Regions from separate parts of the Colwellia sp. SU-HH01217 genome, predicted to be linked through region 1. Evidence: predicted binding sites of a transcription regulator. Region 1 holds the regulator's gene; each other region holds the start of a gene.
What was found. Region 1 encodes sigma-54, which starts transcription at its own class of promoters, with help from an activator protein. Its sites were predicted from a motif close to GTTGGCACGNNNNTNGNNT; they were not measured.
Positions count from the first base shown of each region.

Region 2: nirB (nitrite reductase large subunit NirB) is a predicted target of sigma-54. The motif match lies at 1,778-1,796, and genes of this name have one in related genera.
Region 3: fliE (flagellar hook-basal body complex protein FliE) is a predicted target of sigma-54. The motif match lies at 1,840-1,858, and genes of this name have one in related genera.
Region 4: AC27G3_RS00505 (nidogen-like domain-containing protein) is a predicted target of sigma-54. The motif match lies at 1,660-1,678, and genes of this name have one in related genera.

Region 1 covers NZ_BAAJLX010000001.1:374,205-377,423, forward strand. The annotation lists gene lptB (LPS export ABC transporter ATP-binding protein) at 1-268, shown strand, start outside; gene AC27G3_RS01605 (RNA polymerase factor sigma-54) at 371-1,882, shown strand; gene hpf (ribosome hibernation-promoting factor, HPF/YfiA family) at 1,920-2,207, shown strand; gene ptsN (PTS IIA-like nitrogen regulatory protein PtsN) at 2,280-2,762, shown strand; gene rapZ (RNase adapter RapZ) at 2,803-3,219, shown strand, end outside.
Region 2 covers NZ_BAAJLX010000002.1:296,921-300,139, forward strand. The annotation lists gene nirB (nitrite reductase large subunit NirB) at 1-1,733, opposite strand, end outside; gene AC27G3_RS04505 (sensor histidine kinase) at 2,002-3,219, opposite strand, start outside.
Region 3 covers NZ_BAAJLX010000002.1:123,119-126,337, forward strand. The annotation lists gene fliF (flagellar basal-body MS-ring/collar protein FliF) at 1-1,289, opposite strand, end outside; gene fliE (flagellar hook-basal body complex protein FliE) at 1,428-1,787, opposite strand; gene AC27G3_RS03685 (sigma-54-dependent transcriptional regulator) at 2,059-3,219, opposite strand, start outside.
Region 4 covers NZ_BAAJLX010000001.1:135,507-138,725, reverse strand. The annotation lists gene guaA (glutamine-hydrolyzing GMP synthase) at 1-1,500, shown strand, start outside; gene AC27G3_RS00505 (nidogen-like domain-containing protein) at 1,726-2,550, shown strand; gene AC27G3_RS00500 (RidA family protein) at 2,645-3,001, shown strand; gene AC27G3_RS00495 (glutathione S-transferase family protein) at 3,125-3,219, shown strand, end outside.

The sequences.
Region 1 (3,219 bases):
TGCCGATCCCAAGTTTATCTTACTAGATGAGCCTTTTGCAGGTGTTGATCCTATTTCAGTAGGCGATATAAAAAAGATTATTATCCATTTAAAAGAGCGTGGTATTGGCATACTTATTACCGATCATAATGTCAGAGAAACTCTCGATGTTTGTGAACACGCTTATATTGTAAGTCATGGTGAATTAATTGCCGAAGGTAATGCAGAACAAATACTTGCGAATCAACACGTAAGAGATGTATACCTAGGTGAACAATTCACGTTATAGTGATGGAATACAAATAAGTAAATTTATTTTAAGAAAAGACACCTTTTCTCAATAACGTAAACTATGCTTTATTTAAACTAACTAGGAAATTTATAAAGGTAAATGCGCCCTACATTACAACTCCGTATTGGACAACATTTAACCATGACACCACAACTGCAACAAGCAATAAAGCTGTTGCAGTTATCAACGTTAGATCTCCAACAAGAAATTCAAGAAGCGCTTGAAAGCAATCCACTATTAGAAGTGGATGAAAGTGGACCGGCTTCAAACGAAAATAAAGCGGATCATATAGAAGAAGGTCATAACCCTTCTGCAAGTGCTAATGAAAGTAAAACGAGTGACGGTAGTGAAGACTCCACCCCAACTATCGATGAAATTAGTACAACAGAAGCTATGGAAAAGAATGACATTCCAGATGAGTTAAATATGGACACAACTTGGGATGATTCATATAGCGCAGGAACAGCTAGCTCAGGTGTCAGTAACTCAGCACCATCAGAAGATTACACCTACCAAGGTGAAACTCAAGACTCTATTCAAGACCATTTACATTGGCAAATGCAATTAACTCCTTTTAGCGACACTGATAGAGCTATTGCAACTGCAATAATTGACGCTGTTGATGATGCAGGATACCTCACCGTAAGCTGTGAAGACATTCTTGAGAGTATTGCCAAAGAGGATGTCGAATTAGATGAAGTTGAAGCGGTATTGAAACGTATCAATATGTTTGACCCAATCGGTGTTGCTGCTCGTTCAATTGCCGATTGTTTATTGATTCAATTGAACCAATTTGAACCGTCGACACCTTGGATAGCTGAGTGTAAATTAGTTATCAGTGAACATATTGACTTACTTGGCAGCCGTGATTACCGCCAACTAATGCGCAAAACCAAGTTAAAAGAAGATCAACTTCGGGAAGTTATTCGTCTTATTCAAACGCTTAACCCTCGTCCTGGCGATGCGGTCATTAAAAGTGATGATCAGTATGTCATTCCTGATGTTTCTGTAGAAAAGAAAAATGGTCGTTGGATGGTTGAACTCAATCCTGATACCGCACCTAAATTATCTATCAATCAGCAGTATGCGGCATTAACTCGGACGATGAAATCTTCCAGTGATAATCAATTTATTCGTTCTAACTTACAAGAAGCTAAATGGTTCATTAAGTCACTTGAGCAACGCAACGATACCTTATTGAAAGTCTCAAACTGTATCGTGCAGCGGCAACAAGGGTTTTTTGAGCATGGGCCAGAAGCAATGCGCCCTATGGTGTTAAATGATATTGCCGAAGCTGTTGATATGCACGAATCAACCATATCGCGTGTTACCACACAAAAATATATGCATACCCCTAGAGGAATTTTTGAACTCAAATATTTCTTTTCTAGCCATGTTAGCACTGAAAATGGCGGCGAATGTTCATCAACGGCCATCAGAGCCTTAATTAAAAAGCTGATTGCCGCAGAAATACCGTCTAAACCATTAAGTGATAGCAAAATAGCAGAGCTTTTAGCAGATCAAGGGATCAACGTAGCTAGAAGAACTATTGCTAAGTACCGTGAATCTTTAACTATTCCGCCTTCGAATCAACGAAAAAGTTTACTTTAATACTATTTGAAATTTTTAATTAATAAGGATCTCGTTTATGCAAATTAATCTTACTGGCCACCATGTTGAAATCACGAGTTCTCTACGAGAGTATGTCAATAACAAATTTTCTAAATTAGAGCGTCATTTTGATCAAATCAATAACGCCCACATTGTGCTCACTGTAGAAAAACTCAAGCAAAGTGCCGAGGCAACCTTGCACCTTAAAGGTAGTGAAGTTTTTGCTTCATCAGCGAATGAAGACATGTATAAATCGATAGACTTGTTAATAGATAAACTTGATAAACAAATTTTAAAATACAAAGGCAAAGTCAATCACCATTAGATTGGCACAAGCTCACAATCACTTTTTTATTTGCTGATCCTACCCAGTGACAGTAACTAAAAAGGTGTACCAATGAATATTGATAAACCGCAGAAATATATGATGAAGTTGCAAGATATCCTAACCAAAGACTGTACCCACTGTTTAGTGAGTATCCATAGTAAAAAACGTATTCTTGAAGAAGTTTGCTCCATTGCGGTTAATAAAATTTCCGGCTTAGATCAGCACCAGTTACTTGAAAGCCTAATGACCAGGGAAAGAATGGGTAGCACAGGCATTGGTAATGGAATCGCGATCCCTCACGGGCGTATTCAAAGCGACCAAAAAGTAGTGGCCGTATTAATAACCACTGAACAACCTATTGAATTTGATGCCATAGATAATCGCCCAGTCGATATTTTTATCGCACTCTTTGTTCCCGAGGATTGTTGTGAAGAACACTTAAGTACCCTGCAAAGCATCGCTCAACTCTTTAGTGATAAAAATAACTGTAAGCAATTAAGAAAATGCCGCGATAACGAGCAACTCTTCGACTTTATCCAAACAATCAGTTAGTTAATAAACCTTTACGCCCTTTTTAATTGTAGGTAACAATATGAAACTTATCATCGTCAGTGGTCGCTCTGGTTCAGGAAAGTCAGTGGCTCTTAGAGTGTTGGAAGACTTAGGATATTACTGCGTTGATAATATTCCTGTTAATTTACTTCCTGCGCTTATTCACACGGTTATTAACGATTATGAAACGGTTGCCGTCAGTCTAGATGTGCGGAATTTACCAAAAGATCCTGATGATATTTCCGAAATCATTGATTATCTTCCCAATGCCGTAGAGCTCAATATTCTTTATCTTGATGCCAATAATAATGATTTAATTAAGCGCTTTAGTGAAACACGCCGCTTGCATCCGTTAATTAAACAAAATGTCGCGCTTGATCAAGCCATTTCATTAGAAAAAAAATTATTAGAACCCATATCAACACGCGCTGATTTATACATCAACACCAGCGAATTA
Region 2 (3,219 bases), on a different contig from region 1:
GGGGTAATCTCACCACCTGCAACACGTGGCACAACGGAATAAGTGCCATCTTTTTGCATATTTCCCATAAAGTAATCATTGGTATCTTGTAAACCGTGTAATGGTTTTTCAAGAATGTAATCATTCCAACAAGAAGCTAATAGTGAGGCTGCTGTAGGCTTACAAATATCGCAACCTAAACCAGAGCCATGCTTTTCAAGTAATGCCTCAAAACTTTTTATTTTTTCAACACGAATAATGTTATATAAATCTTGGCGGGTATAAGCAAAGTGCTCACAAAGATCAGTGTTTACTTCAACACCATTTTTCTCTAATTCACAATTAAGAACTTGGGTAATTAACGCCGTACAGCCACCACAACCCGTAGCAGCTTTGGTGACATTTTTAATATCACCTATATTAGTTGCACCCTCGCTGACCGCGCATACCACATCAGCTTTAGTTACATTCATACAAGAACATAACTGAGCGGTTTCAGGCAGTGCATCAACACCGAGTCCAGTTGATTGACCATCAACTTGTGGCAATATTAAGCCTTCTGGTTCACTAGGAAGTTCCATTTTGTTAAGCATAAACTGTAATAAGTTGCCATATTCACTTGCGTCGCCAATAAGCACGGCACCTAGTAGATACTTATCATCTTCAGAAACGACTATTTTTTTATAAACTTCATCACGATCATTGACAAAAGTATAACTGCGACTGTTTGGTGTATTGCCATGAGCATCGCCAATTGAGGCTACATCTACGCCCATTAACTTAAGCTTTGTGCTCATGTCGGCGCCGGTAAACTCATTACCACTATCGCCAAGTAAATGTTCACATGCCGCTTTTGCCATTGCATTACCAGGGGCAATTAAACCAAATATTTTATTTTCCCACAAAGCAACTTCACCAATGGCATAAATATCCTCATCACTTGTTTGACATTGGTCATTAATAACAATGCCACCACGTTCGCCCATTTTTAGATCGGATGATTTAGCGAGTTCATCTCTGGGTCTAATACCAGCGGAAAACACTATAATATCTATTTCTAAGCTTTCGCCATCAGCAAAACTCATTTTGTGTACAGCGTTTTCACCATCGGTAATACTCTTGGTATTTTTTTCGGTATGCACACTAACGCCAATATCTTCAATTTTTTTGCGCAGCATTTTGCCGCCACCATCATCTATTTGAACCGCCATTAATCTTGGGGCAAACTCAACAACATGAGTTTCTAAAGATAAGTCCTTTAAAGCTTTAGCTGCTTCAAGACCTAATAAGCCTCCACCAATTACCGCGCCTGTTTTGCCTTTTTGTGCCGCTGCTGTTATAGCTTCTAAGTCTTCAATGGTGCGATATACAAAAACATTTTCTCTGTCAAAGCCAGGTACTGGAGGGACAAAAGGGTAAGAGCCAGTGGCTAAAATAATCTTATCGTAGTTTACAATTTTACCTGTTTGTGAGGTAACAGTTTTAGCTGAGCGATCTATGGCAACCACTTTATCACTAGTAAAAAGCGTAATATCATTACTGGGATAAAAGCCTTGTTCTACCATATTAATGTCGGCAGCATCACGAGTATCAAACCAAGCCGTTAAACGTACACGATCATACGCAGGTCTTACTTCTTCACCAAACACTGTGATGTTATAATTCCCCGACTTACCACTTTGCACCAAAGACTCTAAAAAATGATGCCCAACCGGACCATTACCGATAACAACTAAATTAATTTTATTACTCATGTGTTTTCCTGAATCTACATTATTTGAGATTTATAAATCCAAGATTGCAAAGCTTGTACCAACGACAACGAAAAACATAAGTCTATGTTTTTAATGAATTAATAATAAAAAGGAAAACTATGATAAATTAAACATGCACAATTAAAGTGCATAATTTAGGAAGGGTGTATGTTTAATTGGTGCAACTAAATGACCGTTTACACACCTAAGCTAACGACATACCCTTAGGTGTTTTGTATTTTTATATTCTTTATATAGTACGTAAGCGCTACTTCGTTACAGTCTTTTTATGTATAGGTACTTTAACTTTAAAAGCGCAGCCTTGTTCTGTTTTAAGTACCCTTATAGTGCCCTCAAGTTTTGCATCAACGAGAGTATAAACAATATTCATACCTAAGCCCGAACCGCCTTGCCCTCTTTTGGTGGTTACGAAAGGATCGAATATTTTCTCTCTAATTTCGTCACTCAACCCTTTACCATTATCACTATATAACAGGGTTAAATAGCCACTACTTTCAGTAAACTCAATACTTATTTCACCTTCAACACAACCTTCAAAACCATGTATATGTGAGTTCATCAAAAAGTTAGTTAAAATTTGGTTCCAAGCGCTAGGGTAAGTAATTAAGTTTAGTTCAGGATCTACCGATACAGAAATTTGATACTTTTTATGTTTAAACATTGTTTTTACAGTATTAACCACGTCTGTAACATGCCCAAATAAATTAATATTAATTTCAGGATCTGTATGCTGCTCAACTGCAACCGATTTAAAACCGCGAATTAATTCAACAGACTTATTTAAGCTACGCTCAATAATTTGTTGATATTCAATCAACAAATTTAAAGTATTTGAAAGGTAGGATTTGGTTAACTCTTCTGAATCGACAGCTTTGACCAAATCGTCGATTTTTTCTTTTAACGCAGTGATAGAGGTAACACAAATACCTAATGGCGTATTAACTTCATGAGCAACACCTGCGACTAATTGCCCCAGTGAAGCCATTTTTTCAGACTGTACCAATTGATCTTTCGCTAATGTAAGATTATCTAGACTGTGTTGTAACTGCTCATTAGTGCTAGCTAATTTTGAAGTACGATCAAACACTTTTACCTCTAATTCACCGTTAAGAGAGATAAGAGCATTCTCGGCTTCTTCTAATTTAATTATGTCATTTTTCAGTTTTATGCGCATAGCGTTAATGGCATCAACCAAAAAATCTAACTCATCTTTTTTTCCAGAGCGATTAACTAAGGCCAAAGGCAGATCTAAATTATCGCCACTGAGTTGCTGTGAATAATCAGTGATTAAATAGATGTGCCTCGTAATCAACTTATGAACAATAAAAATAAGACAAAAGGCCACAATAAAAATTTTAATGAATTCGGAAGTAATGATAAAACTAGCTTTTTGCCAAAGCGCAGAGTAAATATCATGGTAATTGGCCGATATTTGAAGAGTTCCTATGGTGCCGCCACCATAATT
Region 3 (3,219 bases), on a different contig from region 1:
ATATCACCTCGTTGTAAATCAAAACCAATACTACCTTGTAATAAACGACGAATACTGGCCAATTCGGTAACCGAGCGTGGGGTTTGTGTTAACTCACCTGTTGCAGCGCCGTCAACTGGCGCGGCTGTTTCATTTAAATAGTCTAATGCCACTGATACACTAATGCGGCGTACCGTACCAGCTTGTTGTTTAGTGTGGCTTATTGCTTCGTCTAATTCATAATTTTTGGTTGACTCAACATGCTTTCTTGATGGCATAGCTTTTTGTTGATTATTCGCAACGGCATTTTCTGGAATGGCAGCATCTAACGGAGGCTGATTAGATAAAGCCCCAGGAATACCGCCAAGTAAACCGCCGATAGTGCTATCTTCAACTTTCATTTCACTACGTAGTGAAGGTAAGTCTGAATTATAACGGCGTTGTGTTTCTTCTACGTTGGTAAAGTCCATAGTGACATCAACTTGCGCAGTATAATTACCTAAGCCAACAACAGGAATAAGGATACTGTCAATTTTCGCTAAGTATTCTTGTTCACGTTTTTGTTCAATTTCAAATTCTTTACGAGAACGAGACGAGATAGAATCTTGACTTCCAGAGTTAAGTAAACGTCCATTTTGATCGGTTACTGTTACGCGGTTAGGTGAAAGCTCTTGCACAGCAGAAGCGACAATATCTACAACCGAGTCAACTTCTTCTTCAGACAACACACGACCGCGCTGCATGGTTAAAACAACGGTAGCAGAAGGCGTTTTAGCGCGTCTGGCAAATACATTTTCACGAGGAATGGCTAATAATACTTTAGCTTTAGAGATAGATTGCAACTGGGTGATAGTGTGAGCAAGTTGCTGTTCACGGCCATATTTTAATCGCTCACTTTCCAAGCGTTGGCTCACCCCAAACCCCATATCTTGCATTAAAACATCGTTACCTTGCTCTGGTTTAGTCGCTAAACCTTCACGAGCAAGTAATAATTTTATGCTTTGATATTCTTCGATAGGAACTGAAATCGTGTTGTTTTCTTGGGTGTAATCGACTTTGTTCGAGTCAAGAAAATCCATGGTTTTAATTAACTGCTCTGTTGGCAGTTTAGTTAAAACGCGAAATTCAGGTTGGTTGGCCCATAAAATAACAAACACAGCAATAGCTAAACAAATAGCCAATGCCATAATTAGGGTAAGCTGTCTTAATACATCTACATTACCTAAAGTAGCTGATAGACCTGATTTTTGCTCACCAATATCACTATCATCTGACACCACCATGTCGGTGTTATCATTATTGACGGTCATATCATTTGAACTGGTTACGTCAGACACTTAACTTCTCCGCTTAACTGTTATTTTGGACAGTGATCATTATTATATTTTTTGCTGTGTACTTCTTTGCGTTTCGCTTAACGATTATTTTTCAGTATTCAATCGATGAAATTACACTGGCATGCTCATGACTTCTTTATACGCTTCAACAAATTTATTACGCACTTGAACTGTTGCTTCGAATGCTAACCCAGCTTTAGATGATGCGATCATGGTTTCTGCTAAGGTCACGTTATGATCACCCATTTCAAAAGCTTGTTTTAGTCGCCCCGCTTCTTTTTGCGTTGCATTAACGTTTTCAATCGCGTCTTTTAATAAGTTACCAAAGTCACTTCCTGATTTGTTAACAGCTGGAATTTCACTTCCCTGCATACCGACATCGGCCGCTTGCATTGACGGAAAACGGTTACCACTAGCCTCTAACGACATGCTTTGCATTTGGGCGTATAAAGAATTATTGGATATTTCCATAGCGTGCTCACTTACTGTCAAAATTTTGTTATAACCAGATATAACAGTGATACTGCAAGCATAGTGCCAATAACTTTAATTAAGAAAAAAAGCGTTCAGCTTAGGAGTTACTTGACTCGACCGAGTCTATTGAGAGAAATACTAAGGAAGATATTGCTTAAAATAAAAACACTTTAAACTCTATAGTACTGTTTAAAGATAGTACCGTTTAAAGTGTTTTTAATAATATGGATTGCGACAACAGCGCGATAATCAAAGCTTAAAAATATCGTTAAGCAGGTATTTGGATACCACTATCACGCATTCTAGCAATTTTATAACGTAAAGTTCTTGGGCTAATACCTAACCGCTCTGCAACAGCTTTTCGGCTGCCGTGACACGATTGTAGTGTGTCTAAAATAATTTGATGCTCTTGTAACTTCAATTCATTACCTAATTCACTACCCTGTTCTTGTGCACAAAGGCTCTCATTTTCTTCTTTAATATTGTTATTTGATTGATCAACTAAATTCCGCTCTTGCACAGAAGTTGTTTCAAAATTTTCAATATACAAATCGTCAACACCAATTTCATTACCGCTTTGCAATATAAGAGCGCGTTGAATGACATTGTCTAACTCACGAACATTACCAGGCCAGTTATAAGCTAACATTTTACTTCTAGCAGCTATGCTGAACATCGGCATATTATCGCCTGTTTGTTGACTGTATTTAACCACCAAATGCTGAGCTAAAGGTATAATATCGTCTCGGCGCTCATTAAGTGGCAACCAAGTTAATGGAAATACATTTAAACGATAATATAAATCTTCGCGGAATTTTCCTTCACTTACTGCTTCTTTTAAATCTCGGTTAGACGTGGCGATAACTCTAACATCTAACTTAATCGTTTTCCGACCACCTAAACGCTCGACTTCTCGCTCTTGTAAAACACGTAAAATTTTAGCTTGTAGGCCTAAATCCATTTCAGTAATTTCATCTAATAAAATAGTGCCGCCTTGGGCTTGTTCAAATTTACCAGGGCAAGCTTGAATAGCACCAGTAAAAGCCCCTTTTTCATAGCCAAATAAGGTCGCTTCTAACATATTCTCAGGGATTGCAGCGCAGTTAATCGCCACAAAGGGCTGCTCACTTCGTGCAGAGTTGTAGTGCACATATTGTGCTAATACTTCCTTACCAGAACCACTTGGCCCTAGCACCATAACTGAAGCTTCTGTAGTAGCCACTTTTTTGGCGAGTCTTAATAATTCAATACTGTGTTTATCTGCAACAATCGGGGTATTTTTATTAACAACTTTAAGAGGAACGTATTGACTAACCATGTTGAGTAATACTTCGGGCGCAAACGGTTTAGCCATATAATTGCAAGCACCATCACGCATGGCTTGTACCGCATCATCGATAGTGCCATAAGCCGTCATTAATAAAACCGG
Region 4 (3,219 bases), 240 kb from region 1:
GTACGTGAAATTGGCGTTTACTGTGAACTTTGGTCTTGGGATGTAACTCAAGACCAAATTAAAGACTTTAACCCGACAGGGATTATTCTTGCTGGCGGGCCAGAATCAGTTACTGAAGAAAACTCTCCACGTGCTCCTGAGTATGTATTTAATGCTGGCGTTCCTGTATTAGGTATTTGTTACGGTATGCAAACCATGGCTGAACAACTTGGTGGTGGCGTTGAAAGTTCTGATCATAAAGAATTTGGTTATGCCTCGGTTGAACTAATTGCCCAAGCTTCGTTATTTAACAAAGTAGAAGATAGTATTAGCGCAAATGGTAATGCATTGCTTGATGTTTGGATGAGTCATGGTGATAAGGTATCTGCTATTCCTGACGGTTTTGTTACTGTTGCACAAACACCAAGTTGTGCGTATGCAGCTATGGCAAATGAAGAGAAAAAATTCTACGGAGTGCAATTTCATCCAGAAGTTACTCACACTAAGCAAGGCTTACGTATTTTAGAGAACTTTGTCATAGATATTTGTCAATGTGAGAAGTTATGGACTTCAGCGTCTATTATTGAAGATGCTATTGCTAAAATGAAAGAACAAGTTGGTGACGATGAAGTTATTCTAGGGCTTTCTGGTGGTGTCGATTCTTCTGTTGTTGCTATGCTATTACATCGCGCTATTGGCAGTAAATTAACCTGTGTTTTTGTTGATAACGGCTTACTTCGTTTAAACGAAGGTCAGCAAGTTATGGAGATGTTTGGCGATCACTTTGGTTTAAATATTATTAAAATTGATGCCGAAGCAAGGTTTCTTGATCGCTTAGCGGGTGAGAGTGAGCCAGAAGCTAAGCGTAAAATTATCGGTAATGTGTTTATCGATGTTTTTGAAGAAGAATCTAACAAACTTGAAAATGCAAAATGGTTAGCACAAGGGACTATTTACCCTGATGTTATTGAATCTGCAGCTTCGGCAACAGGCAAGGCACATGTTATTAAGTCACACCATAATGTTGGCGGTTTACCTGATTACATGAAATTAGGTTTAGTTGAACCTTTACGTGAACTATTTAAAGATGAAGTCCGTAAAATTGGTTTAGAACTTGGTTTACCTTACGACATGCTTTATCGCCACCCGTTCCCTGGACCTGGTTTAGGTGTACGTATTTTAGGTGAAGTGAAAAAAGAATATGCCGACTTATTACGTCGTGCAGATGCAATTTTTATCGAAGAATTACATAAACATGATTTATACACTAAAGTAAGCCAAGCGTTTACCGTGTTTTTACCTGTACGTTCAGTTGGTGTTATGGGGGATGCACGTAAATACGATTGGGTTGTGTCACTACGTTGTGTTGAAACGATTGATTTTATGACTGCTCGATGGTCACACCTACCGTACGACTTCTTAGGTTTAGTCTCTAATCGTATCATCAACGAAATTGATGGTATTTCTCGTGTTGTTTACGATATTTCAGGTAAACCACCAGCGACAATTGAGTGGGAGTAATTACCACTAATGTGAATTACTGTTAATTTTTAAGGCCTTACAACTCTGTTGTAAGGCTTTTTTTTGTCAGATATTTTTACAACTTATTATGTACGTTGAATTTTGTTAAGTTTGTCTTTTTTAAGTTACTGTTTTTAAAGTGTTATATTTAATTTTTATTTTGGCTTGATATTTGCCTTTAGCGGTTGAAATATAATATTACTTTACAAATAAAAAGGATTTACTATGCATTTTAAAAACTTACTGCTTGCGACAACGTTAACGTTGGGCTCTTTTGCTTCATCTGCAACTATGTTAACTAATGGTTTAGGCGGTAGTGTTGGTTTTGGTGAAAACTCACTATCAGCCAATGACGATGCTTCAACAGCTTTTCTAGACTTATCAAGTGTCTTTACTGGCGGTTTGGATTTTTTTGGCACTAATTACACAGGTTTATATTTAAATAATAATGGTAATGTAACATTCGTTGATGAATTGAGTGCTTTTACTCCGTACTCGTTAATTGATGCGACTTCTAACCCAATTATCGCGCCATTTTTTGCTGATGTTGATACAAGAGGGGGTGCGGTAGCAGCATCTCCTGGTGGCAACTCAACTGGTAGCAATTTAGTTTATTGGGATCTTGATACAACAAATAATATCTTTACTGCTACTTGGGATGATGTTGGTTATTATGATAGTGAGTCAGACTTATTAAACAGCTTTCAATTAGCCTTAATTGATCAAGGTAATGGAGACTTTGATATTGAATTTCGTTATGAAGATTTAAATTGGACCACAGGTGAAGCGAGTGATGGAGTAGGTGGCTTGGGTGGAACAATTGCTCGTGCCGGTTGGAATTCGGGTAATGGCAGTAATTTTTCAGAGCTAAGTGCTGCTGGTAATCAATCAGCAATGTTAGGTTTAACTAACACATCAAACGTTGGTGTTGATGGCTTATACCGTTTTAGTGTACGTAATGGTGAAGTTGTCAGTGATATCCCAGAGCCAACTACAGTGGCTTTATTTGGTTTAGCACTTGTTGGTTTTGCAGCGAGACGTAAAAAATAACCGAACTAGCTAATTGTAAATTAGTTATACTAAGAAACCTTTTAGTGTGAGCTAAAAGGTTTTTTTATGTGCTGAATAAAGGTAGTTGAGCAAAATGACAATAGAAAGAATTGAAACCAAAACACGTATGAGTCGAATTGTTAAGCACAATGGTACGATTTATTTGTGCGGACAAGTGTGCAAAGACGCCACTAAGGGAATTCGCGAGCAAACTAGTTCGATGCTCGAAAAAGTTGATGAACTTTTAATTAGTGCAGGCAGCGATCGTAAGCACATTTTATCCGCCACTATTTATGTGAAAGATATGAGTTATTTTAGTGAAATGAACGAAGTTTGGGATCATTGGGTGCCAGAAGGTTATGCGCCAGCAAGAGCCTGCGTAGCAGCCCCTATGGCAAGAGATGTTTTATTAGTTGAAATCAGTGTTGTTGCCGCAGAAATTTCTTCATAGATTAACGGTAAACTCTTTACAATAAATTGAATAACCTTTACCGTTCAGGTAATTATATTGTTTAACCATAATACGTTGATCAAAATTCACGTTATTGGAAATATAGCGCTTTAAGGAAGATAAATGATTAAGTTATGTGGTTTTGGACAAGCACTAGGTGTACCTGATGCTAGCCCCTTTGTGGTAAAGGTTGATCTTTTTCTGCGAATAACTCAGCT